Regions from separate parts of the Xanthomonas sp. NCPPB 2933 genome, predicted to be linked through region 3. Evidence: predicted binding sites of a transcription regulator. Region 3 holds the regulator's gene; each other region holds the start of a gene.

Region 1 (10,424 bases), 2.1 Mb from region 3:
GACGCAATCGCAGGCACAGACACCGCCCGCGCAGCCCATGTCTGAAGTCACACTCTCCAACCCTGTCACCACCGCCACACTGGCCGGGCGCACGATTCGCTTGGGCGAGCACGCTGGAAAATGCGCAGTGCTGCGCGACGATGAAGTGTTTCCGCTGGGCATCGGTGCGCCGTGCTATTTCAGCATTGCGCGCGACCGCAGCGCACAGGTGCACCACTTCCAAGGCAGCGACATTGTGCTGGTGCAGCATGCCCATCAAACGGCAAGCCCGGACTGGGACGTCAAACTCTACGGGGCGATCTGCGCCTTCGAATCGCAGTCCGTGCGCGAGGTCGACGATGTGCTGGAAGCCGGCATCGTCGCCAGCTCCTGGCATTGTGACCCGACAAGCGGTGCCGACCAGAAAGAGTTCGTCTACAGCTACGACACCTGGCCGAAGCGCAACGCAGCCAAACCTTCGCGCAAGCGTGGGACACCATGAAGTCTGTTCAAGAGTCGCGAACAAAACTGCCAGGTGTGCGTAGCCAATGATCTGCGGCTTTGCTGCAAGGCCCTTGCCCGCCTACCATCGCGGGACACGCCGCAAGTACGTCCGTGTAGGCGCTTACGCGGCATCCATGCCGCGTAAGGTCCCGCGACGGTAGGCGGGCAAGGGCCAGTGGAGATGGTCGGTGTGCGTGACCTGCCATCAGCGTCTGCCGCGCCGCATGGCCTCGGCACGATCGCGCCGGTAATCCTTCCATGCGAGATACGCAAACACACCCACCATCGCCAACAGGGCAGTGGTCAACAGGCCATCCCAGCCGATCGAGATCCAGTAGCGCTGCGGGTCGGTGTCGGCATAGAACGTCCTGGCCGGCCGACCACGAACGACGCTGACATAGCGCCCGCTGATCACCGCCTGCAGCAACAACCATAGCCGCCCGCAACAGGCCACCGCGATCACGAGGACCACCCCGCGGACAAGCCAGTCGACGATGCGGGAATTGGCAGGCGCCGGCGTCGGTGGTGGTGGTGATTTGGGACGTTTTTTCAAGCAGGCCTCTCTGCAATCGTGCGACGCAGTTTACCGCTGGCACTTTGCATCGGCGCCTGTCGGCGTGATCGCGCGCAGACAGGACGCGGCCTTCAACTGCAACACGACGCTATGCACGTGCAGCCTGGTCGCAGCCGCTATAATCGCCGCGCAGCGCACTCGATCGAGTGACATGGAACGCTCCACGCTGCATTCGTCTCAAGGAAGATAGCCGGCAGCACTGCCACGCGGATTGTCTGGACGCTTCCTTGGATTTTTTTGCTGTGACGCCATGCAACGGCGACAACAGTCTTCCCTCAAGGATCTTTCGCTTTGAAGACGTTCACCACACTCCTGCTTGTCTCTCTCAGTCTGCTGCTTGCTGCCTGCGGCGGCGGCACCACCACCGGCGCCTCCAAGCTCTCCTCCAGCGACTATCTGTTGCACAACATCTCGGTCTGGAATGGCGCGGTGACCATCATCGATCCGTGGGTGTCCGGCGATCGCGGGCAGAGCCTGGTGAACGATGCCATCGCGCACAAGCCGCTGGACAGCTACAAGACCGCGCTGGGCAGCCAACGCAAGGCGCTTGCCGCCAATGCGCAGGCCAATGCCGCCGTGGCCTCGGGCGTGCCGGATAACGCCAAGGATCTGGACGGCAAGTTGTCGGCCTACCTCAAGAGCGCCGACGCGATGATGGCCGCGCTGGAGCGCTTTGCCGCACTGCCCAACGGCTACACCAATACCGAGCTGGCACCGCTGGCCAAGGACCTGGAAACCGTGTCGGCCCAGCTCAATGTCGATATCGAAGCCCTGAATACCGCGCAGCGCGCATATTCCAAGGAGCACAAGGTGCCGATGCAGGAAGTCAGCCAGTAAGCACGACGGTATCGTCGGTGGCGCCTTGCGGACCGCGGCACGTGGTCCGCAAGGCGCGATCGAGCCTTCTCGCTTCGTTTGACTCCACTGGTCACCTCACACGCAGGTGCACAACGCACTGCGATGAAAAACGTCATGCGGTTTAGAGCGGCATCGTTGCTCGATGCTGCAGCGCGACTGCAGACCCCAGCGATTTAAAAAGCGCGATCCGCAAATACGCGATCGACGCACGCACGCTCAACACACCGCCCATTGATCGCGCCCGGCAGTCTTGGCTGCATACAACGCAAGATCGGCCTGGCTCAGCAGCACGTCCAGGCCGGTGGCGGCGGTGACGCTGACCGCTCCCATGCAGAACCGCACCGGCTGGTCTGCCGGCAGGCCGGGAATCTGGATCGCGGCCACGGCGCTGCGCAGGCGCGCAAACACCGCAGGAATTTCTTCCGCGTTGCAGCCCGGCAATACCAGCAGGAATTCTTCGCCGCCCAGGCGGCCCAGGCGATCCTGCGTGCGCAAGGCCAGCTTCGAGGCGCTGGCGAGCGCCTTGAGCACCGCATCGCCGGTGGCGTGGCCGTGTACATCGTTGATCAACTTGAAGTGATCCAGATCGATCAACGCCAGCATGCATGGGATCTGCGAGCGCAACGCTTGCTCGATCTGCTGTTGCGCTTCAGAGCGAATGGCGCGGCGATTGGGCAGGCCGGTGAGTTCGTCGCGCATCGCCAGCCGCGACAGCTGACGGCGATGGCGCGCACCGAAGGCCAGCACCACCAAGGCGCCCAGCAACAGCAGGCAGGCCGCACATAGCGCGATCCATAGCGTGCGTTGGCCCGCTTCGCGCGCCTGCAAGGCCAGTTGCGCAGTCTCGCTACGGCGGCGCAGCTCGGCGGTTTCGGCGCCACGGCGGGCATCTTCGTAGCGCGCCTGCAAGCGCAGCATCACGGTGTCGCGTTGGCGGTCCAGGCTTTGCGCGCGCAGCGTGTTGGCGCGTTGCAGTTCCTGATACGCCTCGGCATGGCGGCCTTGCGCTGCCAGCGCCTGGGCAATGGCATCGAGCAGTTGCGCACGCCGGCTCAAGGTCAGGTTCGGGTCGTCCGCCGCCCTGGCCGCGACGATCTCGGCCCCCAGGCTGTCTGCTTTCAACACCGTCAATGCCTGCAGCAACACTGCATGACACGCGGCGATACGACCAACATTGCCTTGTTTCTGCATCAGTGGCAGTGCCTCGCGCGCCATTGCCAGTGCCGCATTCGCATCGCCGGTTTCGCTCAGGGCTTCGCTGGCGCTGGTCAGTGCCGCCGCCACGCCGGCCTGATCGCCGAGCTCGCGGCTGAGCGCCAGCGCGCGCTTGAAATGCAGCAAGGCGGCCTCGGGTTGCTGCGCGGCCAGCGACGTGCCGTACTCGTATTCGATCAGGCTGCGCTGGAAGCGTGCCGGCTGGCCGTGCAGGCGCGTCAAGGCATGCTGCAGATAATCTTCGGCTTCGCTGTCTTCTGCCATGCGCCCACCGACACGGCTGGCCAGCGACCCCAGCTGGGTCAACGCGTCCAGCTCCAGGCTCAAGGTGTGCTCGCGCACCGCACACTGGTAGCTGGCCTGCGCCGCCTTCCATGCCTCATCGCTGCTGCTGGAGGCCAGCATGCTCCACATGTCGACCGCTTCCACTTCGCACAGCAGATCGTTGCGACCCAGTGCCCGCGCCCGCTGACGCAGATCTTCCAATCGCGTCACCATGCCGCGGTTGGGGTTTTCGCGCACATCGCTGAGTGCCTGCACGGTATCCAGCCACAGCTGCGCCTGCGCGGCGTTGCCATGCAATTGCTCCAACACGGTACGCGCCTGGCTGAGCACCAGCTGGCGATGATCGTTGTCTTCCAGCGAGATCAGGATGCGCGCCTGGGCCAGCAAGGCCCAGAATTGCGCGTCGGCATCGCCATTGCTGCGCGCCTGCTGCAAAAAGGTCTGTGCGGTCTGCAACGCGGCCTTGGGGTCGTCGATTGCGGCCGATTCGATCGCCTTCCATGGCTGCGGCTGCGCCCACACCACCGCGCTGCTCAGCAGTAATGCGATCCCCGCCAAGACCCGTTGCCAGCGTGCCGCAAGAAGGCTCATCGGCGACTCATGACGGCGACAAGGCACAACGCGCCGGGACCGTGACCACGGCATCACCTCCGACCCGAACCGGGCTTGCTGGTTGCTGCGGCATTTCAGGCACTCCCATGGGTGGACAGCGGTGGAATTGGGCGAGGTCGGCGTCTGCTTGAACGCGACATCGATGCAGCAACCTCTGCAATGATGACCGGCAGGCATGCCAGGCACCGTGATCGCGACGTTCCTGATCGAGCTCGTTATCGGCCTGATCGCACCTGGCTTGAATCGGAGCGACCGACGCAGCGAGCTGCCGGCATCCCGTGTGTGCCGGTGTGTGCCGGTGTGTGCTGGCACCTGTCCGGCAGCGACGTAAACTGCCGCACGGCAGTTGCCGCCCGATATCTGGAGACGCCGTGACATCCTGCTTGCCCCGCCTGCTCACGTTGCTTGCCGTCGCCTTGCTGTCGGCCTGCGCCACCCAGGCCCCGCGTGCGCCGCAACACTCTCCGGATGCGGTCAAGGCCGATATCGCCCGGCGCCTGCCGGCCACCCTCACCGATCGCGCCGGCTGGGCCAACGATGTGTACGTGGCGCTGTCCTCGCAGGCGCTGGACACCAGCCCCGAGCACATCTGCGCGGTGCTGGCGGTGACCGAGCAGGAGTCGACCTATCAGGCCAATCCCGTCGTTCCCAACCTGGGCAAGATTTCACGCGCGGAGATCGACCGCCGCGCCAGTGCGCACCACATTCCCAGCTTCATGGTCGACGCCGCCGTGCGCATCGACTCCCCCGATGGCCGCAGCTATGCCACGCGCATTGCGAGCGCGCGCACCGAGCAGGAGTTGAGCAAGATCTTCGAGGATTTCACCGGCAGCGTGCCGTTGGGCGCGCGCCTGTTCGACGGGCTCAATCCGGTGCACACCGCCGGGCCGATGCAGGTGAGCATCGCGTTTGCCGAGCAGCATGCCGAGCGCTATCCGTATCCACCGGGCGACTCGATGCGCCATGAAGTCTTCAGCCGTCGCGGCGGGCTCTGGTTCGGCACCAGACATCTGCTCGGGTATCCGGCCAGTTACGACGCACTGCTGTATCGCTTCGCCGACTTCAACGCCGGTTGGTACGCCAGCCGCAATGCCGCCTTCCAGGCCGCGCTGAGCAAGGCCAGCGGCATCGCGCTCGCACTGGACGGCGACCTGCTCACACCCGGCGCCAGCCTGGAGGCACCGGGCGGCACCGAACGTGCCGCACGCGCCCTGGGCAGCCAGCTGGCGATGAGCGACCGGCAACTGCGCCGTGCGCTGGAAGCCGGCGATACGGCCGATTTCGAGGACACCGATCTGTATCGCCAGGTGTTCGCGCTGGCCGAGCGCAGCACCGGCAAACCGTTGCCGCGCGCCGTATTGCCGGGTATCACCCTGGAAAGCCCGAAGATCACCCGCACGCTCACCACCGCCTGGTTCGCGCAGCGGGTGAACGAGCGTTGGAAACGCTGCATGGGCAAGTAGCCACACGCCCGCGCGCGCGGCACACCCCGGATGTCGGCGCACGTTGCGCCTGTCGCAACGGCTTGGTCTACGGCCATGGCACGACCTATGGCAGAGGCACACGCACCGCCGGGCCAGGTAGCATCAGGGGGCTGCGTCGACCGCATCGACGCGCGCCCCTTCCGACGAGGTCCACATGCTCACACCGTTGCCGATGCGCCACCTGCTCACCGCCCTGGCGATCGCCGCGCTGCCCGCGCTGGCCAGCGCGCAGGTCCCCAGCGTGACCGAGGCCGACTACGCCCGCGCCGAGCGCCTCACCAGCTATCTGGCGCAACCGCTGGTCGATCACCAAGCCACGCGCATCGACTGGCTGGACGCCACCCATGTGGTCTATGTCGATCACGATGCCACCGGCAACCGGCTGCTGCAGCTGGACACCGCCACCGGCAAGACCGCGCCGCTGTTCAAGCAGTCCGCGCTGGTCGGCTCGCTCAATACGCTGCTGAAGACCGGCGACAAACCGCTCAAGGCCGACACGTTCGCACCGGTGGTCAAGCGCACCGCCGATGGCCGCTACCGCCTCAACGTCCGCGATACCGCCGTGGTCTGCGACACGCGTGCGCGCTGCAGCAAGCTCTATGCGAAGGACAAGGCCGAGCCGGGCGTGCCGTCGCCGGACAAGCGCAGCGAAGCCTTCATCCGCAACTGGAACCTGTGGGTACGCGATCTGGCCAGCGGCCAGGAAACCCAGCTCACCCGCGACGGCGTGGAAAACTTCGGCTACGCCACCGACAACGCCGGCTGGCAGCACAGCGACAACGCCATCGTTGCCTGGTCGCCGGACTCGCGCAAGATCGCCACCTTCCAGCAGGACCAGCGCAAGACCGGCGACATGTATCTGGTCAGCACCAAGCTAGGGCATCCGGAACTGCAGTCGTGGAAATACCCGCTGGCCGGCGACAAGGACGTGACCATGATCGAGCGCGTGGTCATCGACGTGCCCACGCGCAGCGTGCTGCGGCTGAAACTGCCGCCGGATCAGCACCGCTCCACCCTGTGCGACGACGTGAGCTGCTCGCCTGGCCTGTGGGACGATGTGAAGTGGGCGCCGGACGGCAAGACGCTGGCCTTCGCCTCCACCTCGCGCTTCCACAAGCAGACCTGGTTGCGCATCGCCGATGTCGCCACTGGCGAGGTGCGTACCGCCTTCGACGAAACCGCCAAGACCTATTACGAAAGCGGCCAGGTCGCCGCCAATTGGGCGTACCTGCCCGGCAGCAACGAGGCGGTGTGGTTCTCCGAACGCAGCGATTGGGGCCAGCTGTATCTCTACGATCTGGGCACCGGTAAACCCAAGCGCGCGATCACCACCGGCGAAGGCAACGTCACCGAGTTGTTGCGCGTGGACCCGGTGACACGCACCGCGTGGTTCGTCGGTGTGGGCCGCACGCCGGGCGTGGACCCGTACTACCAGCAGCTGTGGAAGGTGAGCCTGGACGGTGGTGAGCCGGTGCTGCTCACACCCGAAGTGGCCGATCACCACATTGCGCTCTCGCCCGATGGCGCACGCTTTGTCGATACCTATTCCACCTCAGTCACCCCGCCGGTCACGCTGTTGCGCGATGCCGGCGACGGACGCAGCGTCAGCACGATCGCCACTGCCGACATCAGCCGCCTCAAGGCCGCCGGCTGGGTGCCGCCGGAGCCAATCACGGTCAAGGCGCGCGACGGCAAGACCACGTTGTACGGGCTGATGTTCAAGCCCAGCAACTTCGACCCGGCGCGCAAATACCCGGTGATCGATTACATCTATCCCGGCCCGCAGACCGGATCGGTACGTGGCCGCATTTTCCTTGCCGGCCACGGCGACAATCAATCGTTGGCGGAGCTGGGCTTCATCGTGATCGCCATCGACGGCATGGGCACGCCGTGGCGTAGCAAGACCTTCCACGACACCTGGTACGCCAACATGGGCGACAACACGCTGCCCGACCAAGTCGCCGCGATCAAAGAACTCGGCCAGCGCTATACCTGGTTCGATACCAGCCGCATCGGCATCTGGGGCCACTCCGGCGGCGGCAACGCCTCCACCGCCGCGATGCTGCGCTACCCGGACCTGTTCAAGGTGGCCTGGTCGGAAAGCGGCAACCACGACAACCGCGGCTACGAAGACGACTGGGCCGAGAAGTACCACGGCGAACACATCGTCAACAAGGATGGCACGTCCAACTACGACGACCAGGCCAACGCCGGCCGCGCCGGCAACCTCAAGGGCCGGCTGATGCTGGTGCACGGCACCCTGGACGACAACGTGCCGCCGTATCTCACCCTGCTGGTGGCCGATGCGCTGATCAAGGCCAACAAGAACTTCGACATGCTGATGCTGCCCAACGCCAAACATGGCTATGGCGATCTCACACCGTATGTCACACGCCGCCGCTGGGATTATTTCGTGCAGTACCTGCTCGGCGCCACGCCGCCGGCGGAGTATCAGATGAAGCCGATGCCCAAGAACTGACAGGCGCACAGGCAGCACGGTGACGCAGGCACCCTGTCGTGTAGGAGCGGCCCTGGCCGCGATGCCTTACCGATAAATACGCAAGACATATCAGGCGACATTGCCAACCAGGCACAGCGTTGTCCGGCGCCTGAACATCCCGCACCACCACCACACCACCACTACGCTGCTCGGCCACACGTTGCATCCGGACAAAACCGGATGCAGCCACCAAGCCCTTACTTCGCCGTGCGGCCGCCCAATTGCTTGTTCAAGAACGCCAGCAAGCGCGTGTAGTACTCACGCCGATGCGCTTCGGTATAGAAGCCATGGCCTTCGTTGGGAAAATACAGGGACTCCACCGGCACACCGGCCACTTTCAATGCGCGCTCCATGCGTTCGGTATGCGCCGCCGGCGCGCGCTCGTCCTTGCCGCCTGCAGCCAGAAACACCGGCACCTTGATCTGGCGCGCCAAGGTCACCGGCGAGCGTGCCGCCAAGGTCTCGCGTGCGCCCAGCCAATCGCCAGTCCAGTTCTTGGCCCAGCGCGCGCGACTAGAGTTGTCGCGTGCCAGGATGTCCAGGTCGTAGACGCCGACATAGCCGGCAGCGCAGCGGTACAAGCCTGGCTCCCTGGCCACGCCCATCAACGCCGCATAGCCGCCATAGCTGGCGCCGTACATGCAGATGCGCGATGCATCGGCCACGCCCTGCGTGATCGCCCAATGCGTGGCGTCGGTGAGGTCGTCCTGCATGCGCCCGCCCCATTCCTTGGCGCCGGCCTGCGTGAACGCACGCCCGTAATTGGCCGAACCGCGATAGTTGACGCGCAGCACCGCATAGCCGGCCGCAGCCAGCAGCTGGGTCTCGTCATCGAACGCCCATTTGTCGAAGATACCGAACGGCCCACCGTGCGGCATCACGATCAGCGGCAACGGCTTGCCGGGCTCGGCGTTCAACGGCTGGGTCAGATAGCCATGCAGCTGCAGACCATCGCGCGCCTTGAAACTCACCTGTTTGCTGGCCGGCACGCCATCGGGCGGAAACCATTCGCGGCGGCTGAACACACGGTCCGCACGCTTGCTCACCGTATCGAACAGATAGTAATCGCCGTTATTGCGATCGCTCCACACATAGGCGAGCACGAAGCGGCCATCGCTGGTGGCCGAGGTGATGTACACCGCGTTGTCGCCGAAGGCTTTTTCCAGACTGCGGTACAACCGCGCAGTCGGTGCTTTCTCATCGAAGAAGCGGTTGCGTACCCGATCGCTCATGTAGCTCACACCGATCGGCGTGGTGCCGTCCAGATCCTGCAGGATCCGGTAGGGGTCGACGGTGTCGTCGTGCAACAGCGGCGTCGACTTGCCGGTGGCCGGGTCCCACGCCACCACCACGTCGGTGCCGGTGGCCTGCTCCACTTCCAGATAGGCCTGCGTGCCATCGGCAGAAAAGCCAAGCGGAAATTCGCGATGGTGGCTGGTGGCCGAGTCGTTGATCAACTTCCACGGCGCTTGGTCGTTGTCGCGGTAATACAGCTTGCTGGCATTTTCCACATCCGCCCCGTGCGCAAACCGGATACGCCCCTGCCGGTCGGTGACAAAGCTGGCGCGGCGCACCGGTGAAGTGGCTACCGTGCTGCGTCGGCGCGTATAGATGTCCAGCTTGTCGATGCGGATGTTCGGGTCGCCGACGAACGGAATCGACGACACCAGGATATTGCGTGGATCGCCTGGCAAGGTATCCAGCATGAAGGTGCCCGGATCCAACTCCATCTTCAACTGCGCACCGTTGATCTCATCGTTGGTGCCGTAGGGGCTGGCCAATAGCCGCCCGTTCTTGCCATCGGCATCGATCGCATGCAATTGGCCGATGGCCATCGGCTCATCGCGCGAGCCCAGCCGCTGCGCCATCGACACCACAATGCGGTCGTCGTTGGCCCACCAGAAATCGTCCACCACGCTATTGGCGCCGCCGGTCACCTTGGCCGTGGCCACTTTGTCTTCGCGCCGCACCACACCCAACACGGTGCGATCTTCCAACGGCATGGTGATGGCGTAATACGCGCCCGAGGGCGAAATCTTGATGCGCTCGAATTGGTCGTTCCTGAGATACGGCGTCAGATCCAGCACGTCCTGCGGAGTTTGCGCATGCACCGGCACCGCCATCAGGCCTGCCAGCACGGCAGTCGCCACCATCGTCCAATAACGCATTGCTGCACTCCGCTTCTTCCTTGGTATGCCTATGGTGGCAAAGGCAGTTTGCGGAGTCCATGGTCTGGCGTGATATCGGGTGCGTTGCGCAGCGACATGCCGAGTGCCACACACGGCATTCTCCGCAGTGCCTAGCTTGCCTTGATACGCTCAGACACCGCGGCGTGTGCGTTGACCCAACAAGCCGATACGCCGGAACCACATCTCCAACGGCACCGTCACCAACGGCGGCAACGCGGCCAGCA
Region 2 (10,424 bases), 1.6 Mb from region 3:
CCAAAACTTGCACGCACTACGTTTGCGTTGCCGTTATGGGCAGGCTGCAGGCGGAAAATCGACACCGCATCGGCCAGCTCCACTGCCTGTTCTTCCAGGCTGCGTGCAGCGGCGGTGGCTTCTTCCACCAGCGCGGCGTTGCGTTGGGTGACTTCGTCCAATTGCGCGACCGTGCGGTTGACCTGTTCGATGCCGCTGGATTGCTCGGCGCTGGCGGCGGTGATCTCGCTCATGATGTCGGTGACGTGCTTCACCGAGCCGACGATCTCGCGCATGGTCGCGCCGGCGCGGTGCACCAGGCCCGAGCCCAGTTCGACCTTGTCGGTGGAGTCGGCGATCAGCGTCTTGATCTCCTTGGCCGCATCGGCCGAGCGCCTCGCCAACGCGCGCACTTCCGAGGCGACCACGGCGAAACCACGGCCTTGCTCGCCCGCGCGTGCGGCTTCCACTGCGGCGTTGAGCGCCAGGATATTGGTCTGGAAGGCGATGCCGTCGATGACGCCGATGATCTCGCCGATCTTGCGCGAGGCGGTGCTGATCTGGCTCATGGTGGACACCACATCGTCCATCACCTTGCCCCCGCTCTGCGCCACTTCGCCGGTGCCCACTACCAGACGATTGGCCTGCAGCGCGCTTTCCGCATTCTGCTTCACGGTGGAGGTGAGTTCTTCCATGGAGCTTGCGGTTTCTTCGAGGTTGGCGGCCTGCTGCTCGGTGCGTTCGGACAGGTCGGTGTTGCCGGCAGCGATTTCCACCGCGGCCTGGCGAATGGTGTCGGAGGCAACCTGGATACCGCCGATGATTTCGGTCAGACGGAGTACGGTCTGGTTGGTGTCGTCGCGCAGGCGCGCAAAGATGCCGTGCGCATCGCCCTCCACACGCTGGGTGAGGTCGCCTTCGGCCATGGCGCCGATCACGCGTGCCAACGCGGCCAGGTGGGTTTCCACCGAGTCGTAGATGCGGTTGATGCCCTGGGCCAGCGACAGCAGCACACCGTCCATGCCGTCCATCTGCATGCGCCGGCTGAAATCGCCGACGGCGGCGGCATCGATGATCTGGATCAGCGCCTGCTCGGCATTGACCTGCGCGGTGACGTCCATCCACTGCGCGATGGTGCCCAGCTTGGTGCCGTCGGCGGCAATGATGGGGCTGTAGACGAAGTCGATCTGGCGGCCGAAGAATGGCGCGCGCACCGCTTTGGAAGCGGTCAATGCGCGCATGCGGTCGATCGCCGCCTGGCTGTCCGGATAGATGTCGCCGATGCTGCCGCCGACGAAGCCTTCGGCATGGAAGCTGGGGCGGAAACTCTGCACATCCGGCTCGATCAGCTTGAGCATCGCGAGCAATTTGCGATTGGCGAACAGCACCTGGCCGTCGTCGTCGGCGATGCGGATCATGGTGTCCAGATCGTCCAGCGCCTTGATCACGAACTGGCCATGGCGCAGGCCTTGTTCCATCACGTCGATGCGGATGGCCAGCTTGTCCTGGGTCGCCTGCAGCGCATGCAGCAACGGCGCAAGCTCGCCGGATGCGTTGCGCAGCTCCACGCGCTGAAAGCGCTCATCGCCCATCGCCGCGACCACGCCGATTGCCTGCTGCAACTGTGCGCTGGTGCGACGGCGCGACCACCACCATAGCCCTGTACTGGCGATGCCCACCACCAGCAGTGCCGGCAACATCCGTCCCAGCCCGCTCCAAAAACCACCGGGCACCAACGTGGCGGCGTAGAGCGTCAGCAGTACCAGCAGCCCGATGTGCGCAGCGGCGGGAAGCCAGGCCATTCCGGTGGCACGCGCAAGGCTCCTGCCGGCAGATGGGCGGGGGACAGCGGTGGCATCGTGTGAAGGCAACATAGGCTGGGTCCGACTAGGTGATCTGGGATGGGTCTGCGTCCGGCAGGAAATACGCTGCATTGGGGGTATCGGCGGCTGAGCCCGAATCATGACGGCGTGAAATTGCCGTTCGTCGGAATGTGGGCGCTAAGCGGACGAAATCGCCGATGTGATTGATTTGGAAGCGGTTTCAGTGCGGTTTGGTACGTGATGGAATGGTTGTGCGGCGTCGGGATCTGAGTTTTTAAATGTAAATTTCGAGTGAAATATCATGGGCTGATTAACGCCGGAATCGTGTCTGCGGCGGGCGTCTTAGAAGCGCGCGCACGCCTCCCATCAGCCGCGACACTCGCAACCGCTCTTACGATTCCCACTTCCAATCCCCACAAAAAAACCGACCGTCTCGCGACGGTCGGTTCAATCTGTTGCACTCACTAACGCAGTGTCGGCCGATTACTTGGCCGGCGTGGCCTGCGCATCGTCCGGCAATGCCCAGGCGATGACGCTGTCGCCGGACTTGGTTTCCATGCGGTCGTGTCCACCCACGGCGGCCACGATGTACTGCTTGCCGTCGATGGTGTAACTCAGCGGGGCTGCCTGCGGGCCGGCCGGCACGCGGGTCTCCCAGACCTGCTTGCCGGTGCGGGTGTCAAAGCCGCGCATGAAGTCGTCCAGGGTCGCGCCGATGAAGGTCACGCCACCAGCCGTGGCGAGCGAGCCGCTGTTGTTGGGCGTGCCGATTTCGAACTTGGTCTTGGACGGGATGCCCATCGGGCCCTGGTCGTAGCCGGTGCCCAGCGGACGGCGCCAGATCACCTGCTGCGTGCGCAAATCCACGCCGGAGATGTAGCCCCATGGCGGTGCCACGCACGGCGTGTTGAGCGGCGACATCCACGGCTCCTTGCGGGCGCCGTAGGCCAGGCCCTTCTGCGCCATGTAGCCGGGGGTCTTGCTCTTGCCGTCGAACACCGAGACCACGCCCAGCTCGTTCATTTTCTCGCGGGTATAGACCTGCAAGGTGTACGGCAGGCGATTGCTGTTCATCACCATGATGCCGCGCTGCAGATCGACCGAGACGCCGCCCCAGTTGATGCCGCCGTGGTTGCCGGTGAACGCCAGCGAGCCTTGCAGGGTCGGCGGGGTGAACATGCCTTCGTAGCGCAGCTGTTTGAACTGGATACGGCAAGCCAGCTGGTCGAACGGGGTCATGCCCCAGGCATCGGATTCGATGATGGTTTCGTACTCGCGGCTCGGCGCGCCCACGGTATTGGGCATGCCCGGCGAGATCGGCTGCGTGGCAGCGGTAAAGTCGCCGTGATCGGTCCCTTGCGGCACGGCGATCTGCTTGACCGGCATGATCGGCTCGCCGGTGGCGCGGTCCAGCACGAACACCTGGCCGGACTTGGTGGCCTGGATCACCGCAGGACGGGTACCGCCGCCAGCGACCGGCCAATCGACCAGATTCGGCTGCGGGCCGATGTCGTAATCCCACAGGTCGTGGTTGACGGTGCGGAAGTGCCAACGCTCCTTGCCGGTGGCCGCGTCCACGGCGACCAGCGAGGCGGTGTATTCCTCATCCTGCGGCGTGCGGCCCTTGCCGAAGAAATCGCCCGAGGCATTGCCGGTGGGTAGATAGACCAGGCCCAGCTCGTCGTCGGCAGACATCAGCGACCACACGTTCGGGGTCGAGCGGGTATAGGTCTGGCCGGCCGGCGGCTCGGCGGTGATCGCCGGGTTGCCCAGGTCCCAGGCCCAACGCAGCTGGCCGATGAGTGCATCGAAGCCACGCACCACGCCCGAGGGCGCATCGCCTTCCTGGCCGTCGCGCACCTGGCCGGTGGGCTGGATCACCACACCGCGCATCACCACAGGCGGCGAGGTCGGGCCGACGAAGCCCGGCTTGGTGTTGCCGGTGCCGGCATTGAGATCGACAAAGCCGTTGTTGCCGAAGCTGGTGCACAGCTTGCCGGTCTGCGCGTCCAGCGCGCCGAGGCGGCCGTCGACCATCGGCCAGAAGATCCGGGTCGGGCACTCCGCGGTGCCTTCCGGCGCCTGGTAGTACGACACGCCACGGCAGGTGGTGGCGGCAACGCCGGCCATCGCCTTCGGGTTGGTCTGCGGGTCGAAGCGCCAGCGCTCCTTGCCGTTGGCCGCTTCCACCGCGATCACTTTCTGGGTCGGGGTGCAGATGTAGAGCAGGTCGCCGACCTTGAGCGGGGTGTTCTGGAAGGCGTAGCCCAGCTTGGAGCCGGCCGGCTTGAGATCGCCGGTATGGAATTCCCAGGCCACCTTCAGGTCCTTGGCGTTTTCCGGGGTGATCTGCGCGCCGGGGGTGTAATGGTTGGACAGGTTGGAGCCGGCGTACGACGTCCAGTTGCTGGCATCGTGGTTAGCCGCGACGTTGCCGTCCGGGCTGGGCACGTTGGCGCGGCTGAACGGCGTTGCGTTCTCGGCCGGCAGCTTGGAGGCATCGGCCAGTTCGACATTGCGCGGTACCAGCAACGGCCACAGGATCAGCGCTGCGCCCAGGATCGGCAGCACGCCGGTCACCAGCACATAGCTCAGACCCGACAATGGCTGCATGCGCCGACGCGCCACGCCCCAGAACGGCAGCAGCACCAGGCCGAGCACCGACATCATGGCCAGACGCGGGACCAGGCCCCAGCCATCCAGGCCCACTTCCCACAGCGCCCACGCGATGGTGGCCGCCAGCGTGGCGCCAAACAGCCACAGGCCGGCACGCTTGCCCAGCGCCAGCAAGACGCCAGCCAGGAACAGGCCGATGCCTGCCAACAGGTAGTACCAGGAACCGCCAACGGCAACCAGGCGGCCGCCTTCGTAGGCGAGCACCGCACCGAGCACGGCGATCACCACCGCATAGGCCACCAGCAACCAGGTGCCTAGCCCACGTTTTGAGGATTGATCAGTCATTTTGAGATGTCAGGAAGGACCCAGGCACCAGCAAACGGTGGCGAGTCGTGGAGGGAGAAAGATCACAGGCTGGCAAAGGGCGGCCCCGATCTAAAGAACAACGCCCTAAACAAGAACGTCAGGATATGAACGCGCAGCCCCTCCCAGGGTCCTCAGCGCTAATCATGTGAATATTTTAGACCGCAAATACCCGCGTGTCCGTGACGGAATGAGAACCAGCGTTCCAACCTGTGTGGATGGAGTGCTGAAAATGCTCAAATCGGAAGGAATAGAGTGCTGTTGGTGCCAGACGGTCTTGGTGGCATTCGTGTGCGGCGACGAATGCATGATGCTGCCATAGCTCTATTTCGCTATTGACTCGATCGGCTGAGCGAGGATTCGGGATTCGGGAATGGAGATTCGTAGAGCTGAGGATTTTTCACTCTTACGTGCACACGTACCCTCATCCGCCCTTCGGGCACCTTCTCCCGATGGGAGAAGGGATGCGCCAGTGCGCGACGCATCTGTGTGCTGGTAGCGCGTGTGCGCTGGTCGCTCGGGAAACCAGATTCAAATATCGGCCAGTGCCTGCAAATACCGCTGGCGCCAGTGATTGATGTTGTTCTTGCGCAGGTGATCCATCATTGCCCGCCAGCGCTCGATGCGCGTGGCCAACGGCATGCTCGCCGCAGTCGCAATCGCATCGGCTACGCCATCCAGATCGTGCGGATTGACCAGCAGCGCTTCTTTCATTTCATCGGCTGCGCCGGCCAACAGCGACAGCACCAGCACGCCCGGATTTTCCGGATCCTGCGCCGCCACGAATTCCTTGGCGACCAGATTCATGCCATCGCGCAACGGCGTGACCAACCCCACCGAAGCGGCGCGATAGAAACCGGTCAACGTGGCATGGCTGAAGTTCTGATTGACGTAGCGCAGCGGCGTCCAATCCGGCTCTGCATGGCCACCGTTGATGTGGCCTGCGATCTGCTCCAGCTGCCCGCGCAACTGGCGATACTCGTTGACGTCGCCGCGCGACACCGGCGCGATCTGCAGATAGGTCAGGCTGCCGGATTGCTCCGGATAGCGCTCCAGATAGCGCTCGAATCCCTGGAAGCGTTCCGGCAGGCCTTTGGAATAATCCAGACGATCGACACCGATCGCCAGCTGACGGCCGCGCAGACTTTCGCGCAGATCACGCACCGCCTGCTTGCCAACCGAGGCCTTTGCCTGGTTGGCGATCAACTCGGTATCGATGCCGATCGGGAAGGAGGCGGCGCTGAAACGGCGCCCGCCAGGGCCCTCGACGATGTCGCCTTCGAGAATGCGCCCACCGCCGAACAGACGCACGTACGCCTTGAAGCGCTCCGCGTCGCGCTGGGTCTGAAAGCCGACCAGGTCGTACGCATAGAAGGTGCTGAACAAACGCGCGTGATCGGGCATGGCCTGCATCAGGTCGGCCGAGGGCATCGGCACGTGCAGGAAGAAGCCCATCTTGCAGCCCACACCCAGCTCGCGCAGCATCGCGCCCAGCGGAATCATGTGGTAATCGTGGATCCACAGCGTGTCGCTGTCTTTCAGCAACGGCGCCAGTTTTTCCGCGAACAGCCGATTGACGCGCATGTAGCCTTCGCGCGTGGCGCGGTCGTAATCGACCAGGTCCAGGCGGAAGTGCAGCAGCGGCCACAGGGTGCGATTGGCGAAGCCGTTGTAGTACGAATCGATGTCGCGTTTGTTGAGGTCCATGGTGACGAACTTGATGTCGCCATCGGTCTGCTCATGCATGCCGCCGCTGTCGCCGCGCACGGTCTTGCCGCTCCAGCCGAACCACACCCCACCACGCTCCTTGAGCGCGGCCAACAAGCCAACCGCCAGGCCGCCCGCACGGTTTTCGCCGGGCACTGCAACGCGGTTGGATACCACCACCAAACGACTCATGACGCCTCCTGCCAGCTCCGCGACAAGCGCATTGCTGCAATGATCAAACCCACATGCGAATAGGTCTGGGGGAAATTCCCCCAGGCTTCGCCGTCTTCAAACGATAGATCCTCGGACAGCAAGCCGAGGTGATTGCGGCGCGAGAGAATGCGCTCGAACAGTTCACGTGCCTCGTCCTTGCGACCGATCGCGGCCAGCGCGTCGATGTACCAGAACGTGCAGATGGTGAAGCTGGTTTCCGGCGCACCGAAGTCATCCGGTGCGATGTAGCGATACAGCGCATCGCCATGCTTGAGCACGCGACCGACGGCTTCCACGGTGCGCACGAAGCGGCTGTCGTCGTTGCCCACGATGCCGATATCGGCCAGCAACAACAGCGAGGCATCCAGGCGGTGACCACCGAGCGTGTCGGTGAAATGGCCGTGTTCGTCGCTCCAGGCTTCCGTCAGCACGCGCTCGCGAATGCTGTCGGCACGTTCGCTCCAATACACGCTGCGCTCCGGCAGCACCAGGCGGTCGGCGATCTTGGACAGGCGATCGCAGGCGGCCCAGCACATTGCAGCGGTGTAGGTATGCACTTCGGCGCGGCCGCGGAATTCCCACAGGCCGGCATCGGGGACGTTGTGCAGCGCGAATGCGCGCTCGCCCAGCGGCTCCAGGCGACGGAAAGTATCCGCATCGCCCTGATCCTTCAGACGCAGATCGAAGAACAGCTGCGTCGAAGCCAGCACCACGCTGCCATATACATCGTGCTGCTTTTGAATCCAGGCCAGGTTGCCGCGTCGCACCGGGCCCATGCCGCGGTAGCCGTCCATGGTGTCGACTTCGTGCTCTTCCAGCTGCGATTCGAAACCGATGCCGTATAGCGGCTGCAAGGTGCCATCGCTGGTGGCGATGTTGAAGATATAGCCGATGAATTGCTCCATCGTGCGCGTGGCGCCCAGGCGATTGAGCGCGCGCACCACGAAGGCGGCATCGCGCAGCCAGCAATAGCGGTAGTCCCAGTTGCGTGGGGTATTGGGCGCTTCCGGAATCGAGGTGGTCATCGCCGCGATGATGGCGCCGCTGTCTTCGTACTGGCACAACTTGAGTGTGATCGCGCTGCGGATCACCGCCTCTTGCCAATCGAGTGGAATCGACAGATAGCGCACCCATTCGCGCCAGTATTCTTCGGTGCGTTCCTGCGCTTCCTGCACGTAACCGGTGAGCGAGCGGGTGAGCGATTCGTCCACGCCCAACACCAGATTGACCGGGTGGCTGAGCACGAACGGCAAGCCATCGCGCACGAAGCGCACCGGTACATCGGTGGTCAGGCGCAGGGTGAATTCCGGCAGTACCCAACGGATGTGATTGCTGCCCCAGGTGGTTTCCGGGGTGCGGCCGCCCCAGTCGGCCAACGGGCGTGCGCGCACCACGATGCGTGGATTGCCAGCCAGCGGGCGGATTTGCCGGATGATGCTCACCGGCCGATAGAAACGCCCGTTGTTGCGCCAGCGCGGCGCGAAGTCGATCACTTCCACTTCGCCGCCGTGGATGTCGCGCAACACGGTGCGCAGCACGGCGGTGTTGGGCAGGTAATGCTGCTCGCTACTTTCGAAGTCCTCCAGCTCAACGGCAAAGTCGCCGCCTTCGCCCTTGGGCGAGAGCAGCGAACAGAACGCCGGGTCGCCATCGAAAGCCGGCAGGCAACTCCACACCACACGTGCCTGCCGATCGACCAATGCACCGAAACTGCAGTTGCCGATGACGCCCAGATCCAGGTTTGGCTCGGTCATGGAGTGCGAACGATCCTTTTTGAAGAGAAGAGGGGAAGGCGCGCGGCTCTCAGGCTGGGCGCGCGTTGCGTTGCAACCACGCATGCACATCGGCAGTGCCAGCGACGCGGAAGCGCGCGCTGGTCTGCGCGCGATCGCCGACCAGCACGCTCCAGCCGCCGAGGCGATTGGCAGCTTCGAAGCCGAATTCATCGGTGAGGTCGTCGCCGACGAACACCGGTGTGCGGCCGGCGAATGCGCCGTGCTGCATCAGTTGTTCGACCGCCAGGCCCTTGTTGCTGCCTTCGGGAACGAATTCCACGACGTGGTCGCCAGGCTGCAGGCGATAGCCGGAAAGTTGTGCGATTTCCTGTTGCGCGAAGGCCAGCACATCTGGGCCGGCGAGCGGCTGTGCGCGCCAATGCAGCGCAACGCTGACGCCTTTGTCTTCGACCAGCACGCCGGGGTGTTGATGCGTGAGTGCGGCGGCGCGCTGATGCAAGCCGTGCAGCCATTCGGAGGTGTCTTGCGGCATCGCGGCGCGTGCGGCGATATCGCTGCGTAGCTCATGGCCGTGCAGGCCGGCAGCCGGGAGCAGCAGCGGCGCGAACAAGGCGTCCAGTTGCGATAGCGGTCGCCCGCTGACCAGTGCGACTGCACCATTGAGGCGATCGCTCAAACGCCCGATGGCCTCGCGGACCTCGGGCAAGAGCCGCACAGCCTCGGGGCTGTCGGCAAAGTCGATGAGGGTACCGTCCACGTCCAGAAACAATGCGCAGGCATCGTCCAGCAATGGCGGCAACGGAAGGGGGGAATACACGTCTGCCATCACGCTAGTGTGCGCAAAGCGGTGTGATATTCAGGTTATGCAGTAGCGGGTGCGGTCCCTTCTCCCCTCGGGAGAAGGTGCCCCGCAGGGGCGGATGAGGGTACGAGCGAAGCCTCGTGCAGTTGGAACGCCACGAGGGCTTCGCTCCGTACCCTCACCCCAACCCCTCTCCCGTAGGAGAGGGGCTAAAGCAGCCTATCTGAGGAAGAGAGGTTTTAAGCTCTGCGCTGTTGCTCAGAAGCTATACCGCACCCGCCCATACCAATACGCGCCATTGCTGCCGATCGGCGAGAGCACGTCGTAGGGCAGGTTGCCGAAGTAGGCGATGTCGTCGATGGAGCGGTCCGAGTAGTTGTCCAGGATGTTCTGGCCGCCGATCGCCAGCGTCCACTGCGTCCCCAGGTGGTACTCGGCTTCCAGATCCAGCTGCCACTCGGCGCCGTAGGTCTGGCGTGGCACGAAGCCGCCGCCGAAATCGAACACGCGGGTGGCGCTGCCGTAGCGATTGACGCGCGTCTGCAGGTTCCAGTGCTCGTTGTTCCAGTTGGCTGCCAGGGCCGCGCGTGTGCGTGGCGCGGCATCGGTGAGCGTGTTGCTCTCTTCCACCCCGAACAGCACGTAGTCCGGGTTCAGTGCCAGCAGCTGCGCCGGGGTGCCGATGACGTTTTTCAATTCGGTCTTGGCGTAGCTGTAGGTGCCGGTCAGCAGCAGGTCGCCGCCGAAGGCGTACTGGCGCCAGTTGCCGACCAGCTCGGCGCCGCGGGTGCGGGTGTCGGCGGCGTTGAGGAAGTAGCTGGCGCTCTGCACGCCGGTGACGCCGAAGTTCTGCTGCACGAAGTCGGTCAGCGTGTCGCCGGTGATGTCTTCGGACAGCGCGATGCGGTCGTCGATGTCGATCTGGAAGAAGTCCAGCGACAGGTCGAAGTGATCGCCCAGCTTGCTGGTGAAACCCAGGCTGTAATTGAGCGACTTTTCCGGCTTCAGGTCGGTGGCGCCGAGCGCGCGTGCGATCGGGTTGTTGACCGACAGCAGGCGGCCCTGGGTCAGGCGACCGGCGGCGTCGTAGCCGGTGGAGGTGGCCTCGTAGCCGATCTGGCTGAGCGAGGGGGCACGCACGTTGTTGGAGATCGCGCCACGCAGCGCGAACGCCGGTGCGAACGC
Region 3 (10,424 bases):
TGCAGCAGCACCACGGTCAACAGCGGCGGTTGTTCGGCCGGGACGCCCAGCCAGCGACGCAGGTCGATCAGCGGCAAGGTGTGCGAGCGGCGGTCCAGCACGGCGCGGCCGTCGAACCAGCCCAGCGATGTCTGTGGTGCATGCAGCACTTCGACCACGCGGGCCAGCGGTAGTGCATAGACGGCTTCGCCGGCCTGCACCAGCAGGGTCGGCAGGATCGCCAGGGTCAGCGGCACGCGGATCATGAAGCGGCTGCCGCGGCCGAGTTCCGACTGGATCTGGATCTGTCCGCTGAGTTCGCGGATGCGCGATTGCACCACGTCCATGCCCACGCCACGGCCGGAGATGTCGGTGACCTCGGCCTTGGTCGAAAAGCCCGGCATGAAGATCAGGTGCAGGCACTCGTCGGTGCTCAGACGTGCGGCGGCTTCGGCGTCGATCAGGCCCTTGTTGCGGGCGATTTCGCGCAGCCGCTCGGGGTCGATGCCTGCGCCGTCGTCCTGAATTTCGATGCTGACGTAGTCGCCTTCCTGCTGCGCAGACAGGCGCACGTGACCACTGCGCGGCTTGCCGGTGGCTTCGCGCAGGGCAGGGGACTCGATGCCGTGGTCGATCGCGTTGCGCACCAGATGCACCAGCGGGTCGGCCAGGGCTTCGACCAGATTACGGTCCAGTTCTGTCTCGGCGCCGATCAGTTCCAGCTCCACTTCCTTGGACAGGGTGCGCGCGACATCGCGGGCCACCTTGGGGAAGCGCGAGAACACCTTGCTGACCGGCTGCATGCGGGTGCGCATGACCGCGGTCTGCAAACGCGCGGTGGCGATATCCAGCACGCTGACCGCGCGATCGAGTTCCTCGTCGCGCAGGCGGGTGCGCAGGGTCTTGAGACGATTGCGCGAGAGCACCAGTTCGCCGATCAGGTTGACGATGGCGTCCAGGCGCTTGGTGTCCACGCGCACGGTCTGTTCGGCTTCGGCACCTTTTGCGGCTGCTTTGGGTGCGGCCTTGGCACCGGGCGCGGGTGCATGACCCTCATCGTGCGACGCTGCGGCCACGGCAGCCAACGCGGCCTTGGGCGCGGCCTTGACCGCCGGCGGGCCGCTCTTGGCATCGAACTGCGCAATCAGCGAGGCCGGTGCATGCGGCACGGTTTCGCCTGAGCCCATCGCATCCAGCATTGCCTGCAGATAATCCAGCGACTGCTGCGCGGCATCGAAGTGATGCGCCTGCAGCACCGCCTGGCCGGAGCGCGCCATGCCGAGGGTTTCTTCAGCGGCGTGGCACAGCTCCACCATGGGCTTGATCGCCAGAAAGCCGGCGCCGCCCTTGAGCGTGTGGAAACCGCGGAACACCGCGTTGAGCTGGTCGGCTTCGTCCGGTGCCTGTTCCAGCGCGACCAGCTGTTCGCCGAGGCGATCCAGGATTTCCTGGGCCTCGACGATGAAATCGGCAGCAATATCGTCTGGAACAGCACTCATGGTTACAACCCCAATCCGGACAGCAGGTCATCGGCGTCGTCTTGCGACACCGCGTGACGGTCCAGGCCCTTGACTGCAGGACCGGCAAGACCGCCGTCGTCTTTCTTCGGCTCGGTGCTCTTGGGCGGCAGGCCCAGCGCACCGAAGCCTTCGTGCACGCGCCGCACGATGCCGGCCACGCGACGGATGATCTGCCCGCTCAGGTCCTGGTAGCTCTGCGCCAGCGACAGTTCGGTCAGGTTGTGGCGCATCTTGTCCATCAGCGCGCCCTGGTCCTGATTCAGACCGCCGTCGCGCAGCTGGTTGGCCAGCTCACGGCATTCTTCGACCAGATCCAGCGTGCGATGGCTGGCCTTTTCGGTCATTTCCACCACGTGGTCCAGGCGCGAACACGCATCGTCCAGCTCGCCGGCTTCTTCGGGCACGGTGGGCAGTTCGCCCAGCGCCTGACCGAGTTCGCGTGCGAGCCGGCTCAGGCCCTGCATCATCGGACGGGTACGCAAGGCGGCGAGGTGATCGACCTCGCGCTTCCAGGCGGCTTCGTCACCGCTTTCCAGTGCATCGAGCGCGCCCTGCAGGCGGTCGATCAAGGCAGCGCGTTCGGCATTGGTTTCCACGGTGGCGTTCATCAGGCGGTCGCCGCCAGACGTTCGAACACCTTGCCCAGCTTTTCTTCCAGCGTCTGCGCGGTGAACGGCTTGATGATGTAGCCATTCACGCCGCACTGGGCCGCTTCGATGATCTGCTCGCGCTTGGCTTCGGCGGTCACCATCATCACCGGCAGGTGCTTGAGCTTGGCGTCGGCGCGGATGTTGCGCAGCAGGTCGATGCCGGTCATGCCGGGCATGTTCCAGTCGGTGACCACGAAATCGAACGGGCCGGCCCGCAATGCAGCCAATGCGCTGTTGCCGTCTTCGGCCTCTGCGGTATTGGTGAAGCCAAGATCGCCCAACAGATTCTTGACGATACGTCGCATCGTCGAGAAGTCGTCCACGATCAAAATCCGCATGTTCTTGTTCACATCAAGCTCCTAACACTAAAAAATACGCGAAAAAATCATTCGTCAATTTCGACACCGGCATCGGCCAGTTCGAAGACCTTGAGGCGGCCGCGCAGACGCACCACGGCCTGGCCGTGGATCTGGCAGACGCGCGATTCGCTGACACCGAGCACGGCGCCGATTTCCTTCAGGTTCAATTCCTGTTCGTAGTACAGCGACAGCACCAGCTGCTCGCGCTCGGGCAACTGGCCGATGGCCTTGCCCAGCTCGCGGCCGAACTCGCCACGCTCCATCATCTGCTGCGGGTTGGGGCCACCCTTGGCGGTGGTGTCCAGCTCGCCGTGATCTTCGATGCGCGATTCCAGGCTCAGCACCTGGCCGCGCGCGGCGTCTTCCATCAGACGCAGGTAATCGGGCAACGGCATTTCCATCGCGGCGGCCACTTCGGTGGCGGCGGCGGCGCGGCCGGTGTTCTGTTCGATCTTGCGTACTGCAGCAGCAGCGTCGCGGGCACGGCGGTGTACCGAACGCGGCACCCAGTCGCCACGCCGGATCTCGTCGATCATCGAGCCGCGGATACGGATCGAGGCATAGGTTTCGAACGAGGCGCCCTGCTCGGAGTCATAACTGCGCGAGGCTTCGATCAGGCCGATCATGCCGGCCTGGATCAGGTCGTCCACTTCCACGCTCGCCGGCAGGCGCGCGGCCAGATGGTGGGCGATGCGGCGCACCAGGTCTGCGTGCTGGGTGACGATGTCGTTGGCGTTGTTGCGTTGCACTGCACGGTACTGCGCGGTGGCCGTCGTTGCGGTTGCGGTAGCGGTGCTCATGCGGCGACCCCCCGTTGGATGATGCGTTCGACAAAGAACTCGACGTTGCCGCGTGGCACGGTGGGGGCCTGCCAGCGCGAGGTACGCCGCGCGATTTCTGCGATGGCCAGCGCCGAGGGGCTGGCGGGGTAGGCCTTGATGACCGGTTGCTGGCGCTGTACCGACAAACGCAACCAGTCGTCCTGCGGCACGTGGCCGAGGTAGTTCAGCGACACGTCGCCGAGGAATTTTTCGCAGACCCGCGACAGCTTGTCGTACAGCAAGCGGCCTTCGTTGGGGTCGCGCACCATGTTGGCGATGATCTGCAGACGGTCCACGCCGCGTTCGCGCGAGAGCACCTTGATCAGCGCGTAGGCGTCGGTGATCGAGGCCGGTTCGTCGCAGACCACCACCACGGTGTCCTGGGCGGCCTGGCAGAAGGTCAGCACGCTGTCGGTGATGCCGGCGGCGGTGTCGATGACCATCACGTCTAGGTCGCGTTCCAGTTCGGAGAACACATTGACCAGGCCGATGTGCTGGGCCGGGGCCAGTTCGGCCATGTGGCGGCGACCGGAGGCGGCCGGAACCACCAGCACGCCGCCCGGGCCTTCGATGATCACTTCGTCCAGCGTGCAGCGGCCAGCGATCAGGTCGGCCAGGGTGTACTTGGGCGACAGGCCCAAGACCACGTCCAGGTTGGCCAGGCCAAGATCGGCGTCGAGCAGCAGGGTGCGCTTGCCCATCTCGGCGAGGGCCACGGCCAGGTTGGCGGAAATGTTGGTTTTCCCCACGCCGCCCTTGCCACCGGTCACGGCAATGGTGCGCACCGGGCCCAAGGGCTCGGGACGGGTCGCCGTCAGGGGGAAGGCGTTGGTCAGCTTGGCGTATTCACGCGACTGCATGGTTGTGCTCCGGAGTACAGGGCTTATCGGCAGCGCGCCGCAAATCTTCAAGGCGAAGAACGAGACTGGCGGCATTGGCGCGGTGCAGGTCGTCGGGGACCCGCTGTCCGTCAGTCACCCAGGTGATGGGCATTTGGTGGTCGACCACCACCGACAAGGCACTGCCGAAGCGGCCGGTCTCGTCGAGTTTGGTCAGCACCACGCCTTGGGGCTTGGCGTGGGCGAAGCGGCGTACGACCTCGTCGAGGTCGGAAAAATGGGCGTTGGCCGGCAGTACCAGCAGCGAGGTGACCTGGTGCGCGGCGCGCAGCCAGTTCAGCTGCGCGGCCAGGGCGCGGTCGCGCTGGCCCATGCCGGCGGTGTCGATCAACACCAGCTTGTAGTCGCGCAGGCGCTCGAGCAGTTCCAGCAGGCTCTCGGCGCTGTCGGCCTCGTGCACCGCGATGCCGAGCTGACGGCCGTAGCTGTGCAGCTGCTCGCGGCCGCCGACGCGCTGGGTGTCGGTGGTGACCAGGGCCACGTCGCGCGGGGCGTGCTGGGCGGCGAAGCGCTGGGCGAGCTTGGCGATGGTGGTGGTCTTGCCGGCACCGGTCGGGCCGACCAGGGCGATCACGCCGCCGCGTTCCAGCGGGTCGACCGGGGCCACCGGCAGACGCTTGGACAGCAGGCCCAGCATCAGCCCGCGGCCGCGGTGCAATTCGGTATCGGCGGGAATCTGCAGGGCCACATCGCGGATCAGACCGGCGTCGAAGCCGTAGTCGTCCATCAGCTCCAGGGCCTGCGCACGCACCGGGGAGCCACGCAGGCGCTCGTCGGTGAGGCGGTTCATTTCGCGCTCGATCATCTGACGCATCAGCGCCAGCTCACCGCGCAGCTGCTTGAGTTCTTCGTCGTTCTGCGGCACCGGGGCGGCGGCAACCGGCACGGCGGCCAGGGCGACCGGGGCGGCCACCAGCGGCGGCAATGCGGCCGGCGGCAGGATCTGCGGCAGCGCGTCGTCCATGTCGAAGCCGTCGTCGTCCTGCTCGTCGTCGTCCTGCCCGTAAGAGGCGTGGGTGGCGAGCGCGGCGGCCATGATCGGCGTGCGTGCCTGCACCGGGGCAGCGTGCACCGGAGCCTGCACCGGTGCGGTGGTCAGGAAGTCGGCGAACAGCTGTTCCGGCACTGCCGACAGCGCATGTTCCTGGCGCGGTGCGGCGGCAACTGCAACGGCGTGGGCCAATGCTTGAGCGGCGGCAGACGGGGCGGCGGCAGTCCGCACCGGTGCGGCGACCGGCGCCGAGCGCGGCACGTTGACCGGCTGGCGCAGCGCCATCGCGGCGATCATGTCGTCTGCGGCGCTGGCAACACGCTGACGCTGGCTGCTGCCGGTGTCACTGGCCGGCTTCAGCGGGGCGTGGAACGGCGCGGCCGGCCTGGCCGGCGCCTGCTGGACCGGCGCTTGTTCGATCTGTGCCGCCGCAGCTGCCGGAGTCTCGGAGCGCGCGGTTTCCAGAGCGCGCTGCACGAGTTCTTCGTCGTAGTTGCTGGCAGCGACGATCTCGATGCCTTCGGCGGTACGGCGGTTGGACAGGATCACTGCGTCCGGGCCGTGTTCTTCACGCACCATGCGGAATGCGGTGCGCATGTCCGGGGCAACGAAGCGTTTGATTTTCATGCGAAGTGCCTCCAGGAACGGGACCCGCCGGACGCCGGACGGGTGCGCGATGAATGTGGGTGTGTTGCCAGCGTCATGAGTTGCCTGTCCCGTTCGGTTGTTCCAAGTGCTGCTGCTCGCCCCGCAGCGATCAAGCTGACTGCGGTCTCGCCAGAGCTAATGCACGCGGCGTGCCAAAACGCGGTGCCGGGGTTCCGGCGCGGGGATCTGGAGTGTTGGGACAGGCTGGAGCTGTGCGATCGGCCCGGCTGCAAGATTTCAAGTCACTGGTTTTATTTACTTTTTTCTGGGACCGCGATGCGTTGGCATCCACTGTGTGGGTGGATGCGCTGGCGGGTGGGAGGTCGAGCGTGGAGCGCCCGCAAGGTCTCGAAACGGCCAGCGTCGTGCAATCGATTGGAGGTTTGAACGAGTGGCGGCTTTCCGACGCTGGGTGCGGTGGTCGGTCGCCTGTCTGCAGCGAGAGGGCCGGGCGCGGGTGGGTTCGTAGGAGCGCACCCGGGCGCGATGGGCCCTCCCGGTAACGCCCTCGCGACCAAGGTCGCTCCTACAGTGATGTCAGCAAGCTTTTCTGGTCCGCAGCACGTCGCGTGTCGTAGGAGCGCCCTTGGGCGCGACGGGCTGTCCCGGTAGAGCCCGTCGCGCCCAGGTGCGCTCCTACGAGGTGCGTCAGGCTCAGCTGATCGTGCCGACCAGCTTCAGGCGCTTGTCTTCCGGCACTTCGCTGTACGCCAGTACCGACAGGGTCGGCACGCTATGGCGGACCAGGCGGGCCAGCGCTGCGCGGACCTGGCCAGGTACCAGCACCACCGCCGGTTCGTTGCGGGCTTCCTGCTTGCCGACGCAATCGGCCAGGCTCTGGTGCAGGCGCTCGGCCAGGCCGGGTTCCAGTGCCACGCCATTGCCGTGGGTGGATTCCTGCAGCACGCGCTCCAGCTGCGGGGCCAGCGTGTAGACCGGCAGCTCGGCCGACATGCCGGCGATTTCCTGCACGATGAAGCGACCCAGCGAGGTGCGCACCGCGGCGGTGAGGGTGGTGGGGTCCTGGCTGTGCGGGGCGTGCTCGACCAGCGCTTCGACGATCTTGCGCAGCTGGCGCACCGGGATGCGCTCGATCAGCAGGTTCTGCAGCACCCGCACCACCACCGACAGCGGCAACGCCTTGGGGGTGAGGTCTTCGACCATCTTCGGCGCGGTCTTGGCCAGGGTCGCCAGCAGTTGCTGCACTTCCTCGTGGCCGAGCAGTTCCGGGGCGTGTTCGCGGATCAGGTGCGACAGATGGGTGGCGATGACGGTGGCCGGGTCGACCACGGTGTAGCCCATCGATTCGGCATAGGCGCGCTGATGCGGCTGGATCCAGGTGGCGTCCAGGCCGAATGCCGGGTCCTTGCCGGGAATGCCGTCGAGCTGGCCGAGTGCGCCGCCCGGGTCCAGCGCCAGTTCGCGATCGGGATAGATTTCCGCAGTGGCCACCGGCACGCCGTGCACCAGCAGGCGGTAGGCGTTGGCCGACAGTTCCAGGTTGTCGCGGATATGCACCGGCGGCACCAGAAAGCCGATGTCCTGGGTGAGCTTGCGGCGTACGCCCTTGATGCGCGCCATCAACTCGCCGCCCTGGTTCTTGTCCACCAGCGGGATCAGCCGGTAGCCCACTTCCAGGCCCAGCGGGTCGATCGGGCGCAGCTCGTCCCAGCTCAGTTCCGAGCTGGCCTGGGCGGCGGTGGCCGCCGCTGCGGCCTTGGGGTCGGTGGCGGGGTCGCCGGTCGGCGGGATGACCAGGCTGCGCTTGTACATTTTCCAGGCGATCACGCCCAGGATCAGGCCGAGCGTCAAAAACGCGACGTTCGGCATGCCCGGCACCAGGCCGACCAGGCCCAGGATGGCCGCAGCCACCGCCAACGCGCGGTGCTGGCCGAACACCTGGCTGATCATGGCGCCGCGCATGTCCTGCGCCCGCGAGGCGCGGGTGACCAGCAAGGCCACCGAGGACGACACCAGCAAGGCCGGCAGCTGCGCCACCAAACCGTCACCGATCGACAGCAGGGTGTAGGTGGAGGCCGCATCCACAAAGCTCATGCCGTGCTGGAACATGCCCACCGCCATGCCGCCGATGAGGTTGATGAACAGGATCATGATGGCGGCGATGGCATCGCCGCGGATGAACTTGTTGGCGCCGTCCATCGCGCCGTAGAAGTCGGCTTCCTCGCGCACCTCTTCGCGGCGGGCCTTGGCTTCCTCACGCGTCAGCAAACCGGCGTTGAGGTCGGCGTCGATGGCCATCTGCTTGCCGGGCATGGCGTCCAGGATGAAGCGCGCGGTCACTTCCGACACGCGCCCGGCACCCTTGGTGATGACGACGAAGTTGATGATGGTCAGGATCGCGAACACCACGATGCCCACCGCGTAGTTGCCGCCGATGACGAACTGGCCGAACGCCTCGATGACCTTGCCGGCTGCGGCATGGCCGTCCTGGCCGTTGATCAGGATCACGCGGCTGGAGGCGACGTTCAGCGCCAGGCGCAGCATCGTGGTCATCAACAGCACGATCGGGAAAATGGTGAATTCCAGCGGGCGCTGCACGTAGATCACCGCCAGCAGCACCATTAGCGAGATGGCGATGTTGAAGGTGAACAAGGCATCCAGCACCGGTGCGGCCAGCGGCACCATCAGCATGGCCAGCATGGCCATCAGCGCCAGCGGGGCGCCCAGGCCGTTGCGCAGCAACTCCATGATGCGTCGGGCATTCAGCGGTGCGGGTTGGGCGCTCATGCGCTGGCTCCCTTGCCGAACTCATCCACTTCGAGGGAAGGCAATTCCGGCATCGGGCCGCCGTTCCAGCCACGCAACTGGTAGACGTAGGACAGCACCTGGGCCACGACCGAATAGAGTCTCACGGGAATTTCCTTGCCAATTTGAGCTTCCCTATACAAGGCGCGTGCCAAAGGCGGGGCGGTGACGATCGACACCCGGTGCTGTTCGCAGACTTCGCGGATGCGGAAGGCCATTTCGTCCACGCCCTTGGCCACCACGATCGGGGCGCGCATCTTGCCGCCCTCGTACTTGAGCGCCACCGCGTAGTGGGTCGGGTTCATCAGCACCACGTCGGCCTTGGGTACCGCTTCCATCATCTGGCGCTGCGACATCTGCATCTGCATCTGGCGGATGCGCCCCTTGACCTCCGGGCTGCCCTCGCTCTCCTTCATCTCGCGCTTGATCTCTTCGCGGGTCATCTTGAGCTTCCGCATCCAGTTCCACTTCTGGTACGGCGCGTCGATGGCAGCCAGCAGCACCAAGGCCCCGGCGGTGTAGAACAGCAGGCTCTTGGTGAAGTCCAACCCGTTGCCCACGGCCTGTTCCAGCGGCTGGTTCACCAGCGAGCGCAGGCCGTGCAGGCCCTTGGAGATGCACAGGCTGGCGGCCAGCCCGACGAACAGCAGCCGCAGCACCGACTTGACCAGCTCGGCCAGGCTATTGCTGCCCCACATGCGCTTGATCCCGTTGGCCGGGTTGAGCTTGTTGAGGTCGGGCATGATCGCCTTGCCGGAAAAATGCAGGCCGCTCATCAGCAGCGGGCCGGCCAGGCCGGCAGCCAGGCAGATGCCGATCAGCGGCACCATCACCCACAGCAGTTGCAGGAGCAGGTCGCCGAAGTGGCCGAACAGCGCCATCGGGTTTTCACGCATTTTGGGGTCCGGGCTGAGCGCGGTCTTCATCCAGACGCTGGCGCCATCGCCGATGCCGCGGGCCAGGGCCATCAGCGCGAACACGCCGGCGCCGAACACCGCAGCGGTGGACAACTCGCGCGACTGCGGGATGTTGCCCTGCTCGCGGGCTTCGCGCAGGCGTTTTTCGGTGGGAAGCTCTGTACGTTCGCCGCCGTCTTCGGACTCGGACATGGAGGTGCCGGTGACTTGTCAGCCCTGCCTCATGCAAGCGGCGTTCCAGTTGATGGGGCGGGGATTGGGGGATTGGGGATTCGGATTGGGGAATCGGGACGCAGGGGCCGCGCGTGGAGCCGCTGGCGGGGTGTTGTAGTTGGGTGGTTAGCGGGAGGGCCGCAGGTCGGGAATCGGGCGCGAGGGCTGACCAACTGCAGGCTGGTGCTCGGCTCGGTTGGCGGGTCGTCGAGCGTGGATGCAGGTCTACGGTCGTTTTTTTGATGCTTTTTGCTCAGCTGGCCTGGCGGCGCACGCCATCACGCTGGGCGACCACCGTGGCGATAAAACGCTCTGCGTCCATTGGCCGGCCCAGCAGATAGCCCTGCAGCTGGTCGCAGCCCAGCCGTTCCAGGGTGTTGCGCTGGGCGGTGGTCTCCACGCCCTCGGCCACTACCTGCAGGCGCATGGTGTGGGCCAGCGCCACGACGGCCGCGACGATGGCGATGTCTTCGGGGCAGGTGTCCATCGCCTGCACGAAGCTGCGGTCGATCTTGAGTTCGTGCGCGGGCAGCTTGCGCAGGTAGAGCAGGTTGGAATAGCCGGTGCCGAAATCGTCGATGGCGATGCGCACGCCCAGCGCGTTGAGCTGGCCGAGCGTGCGCAGGCAGGCATCGGCATCGCGCATGGCCATGGTTTCGGT

What was found. The regulator FliA, encoded in region 3, starts transcription of late flagellar genes. The targets are predictions, from matches to a motif close to TAAAGTTTNNCNNNCNNNGGCCGATAA.
Region 1: the regulator FliA is predicted to act here: its motif matches at 4,243-4,269, upstream of AC1PLU_RS03535 (GGDEF domain-containing protein).
Region 2: the regulator FliA is predicted to act here: its motif matches at 1,919-1,945, upstream of AC1PLU_RS05695 (methyl-accepting chemotaxis protein).

Annotation. Positions count from the first base shown of each region.
Region 1 is NZ_CM161518.1:813,253-823,676, reverse strand. It holds gene AC1PLU_RS03550 (hypothetical protein) at 1-481, shown strand, start outside; gene AC1PLU_RS03545 (hypothetical protein) at 689-1,036, opposite strand; gene AC1PLU_RS03540 (hypothetical protein) at 1,349-1,894, shown strand; gene AC1PLU_RS03535 (GGDEF domain-containing protein) at 2,132-4,006, opposite strand; gene AC1PLU_RS03530 (DUF1615 domain-containing protein) at 4,399-5,490, shown strand; gene AC1PLU_RS03525 (S9 family peptidase) at 5,666-7,990, shown strand; gene AC1PLU_RS03520 (alpha/beta hydrolase family protein) at 8,209-10,179, opposite strand; gene AC1PLU_RS03515 (DUF3817 domain-containing protein) at 10,330-10,424, opposite strand, start outside.
Region 2 is NZ_CM161518.1:1,366,226-1,376,649, forward strand. It holds gene AC1PLU_RS05695 (methyl-accepting chemotaxis protein) at 1-1,853, opposite strand, end outside; gene AC1PLU_RS05700 (glucose/quinate/shikimate family membrane-bound PQQ-dependent dehydrogenase) at 2,286-4,724, opposite strand; gene otsA (alpha,alpha-trehalose-phosphate synthase (UDP-forming)) at 5,313-6,680, opposite strand; gene AC1PLU_RS05710 (glycoside hydrolase family 15 protein) at 6,677-8,455, opposite strand; gene otsB (trehalose-phosphatase) at 8,505-9,263, opposite strand; gene AC1PLU_RS05720 (TonB-dependent receptor plug domain-containing protein) at 9,498-10,424, opposite strand, start outside.
Region 3 is NZ_CM161518.1:2,942,214-2,952,637, reverse strand. It holds gene AC1PLU_RS12040 (chemotaxis protein CheA) at 1-1,478, opposite strand, end outside; gene AC1PLU_RS12035 (protein phosphatase CheZ) at 1,481-2,107, opposite strand; gene cheY (chemotaxis response regulator CheY) at 2,107-2,499, opposite strand; gene AC1PLU_RS12025 (RNA polymerase sigma factor FliA) at 2,535-3,308, opposite strand; gene AC1PLU_RS12020 (MinD/ParA family protein) at 3,305-4,189, opposite strand; gene flhF (flagellar biosynthesis GTPase FlhF) at 4,176-5,846, opposite strand; gene flhA (flagellar biosynthesis protein FlhA) at 6,522-8,615, opposite strand; gene flhB (flagellar biosynthesis protein FlhB) at 8,612-9,742, opposite strand; partial or broken gene AC1PLU_RS12000 (putative bifunctional diguanylate cyclase/phosphodiesterase) at 10,017-10,424, opposite strand, start outside.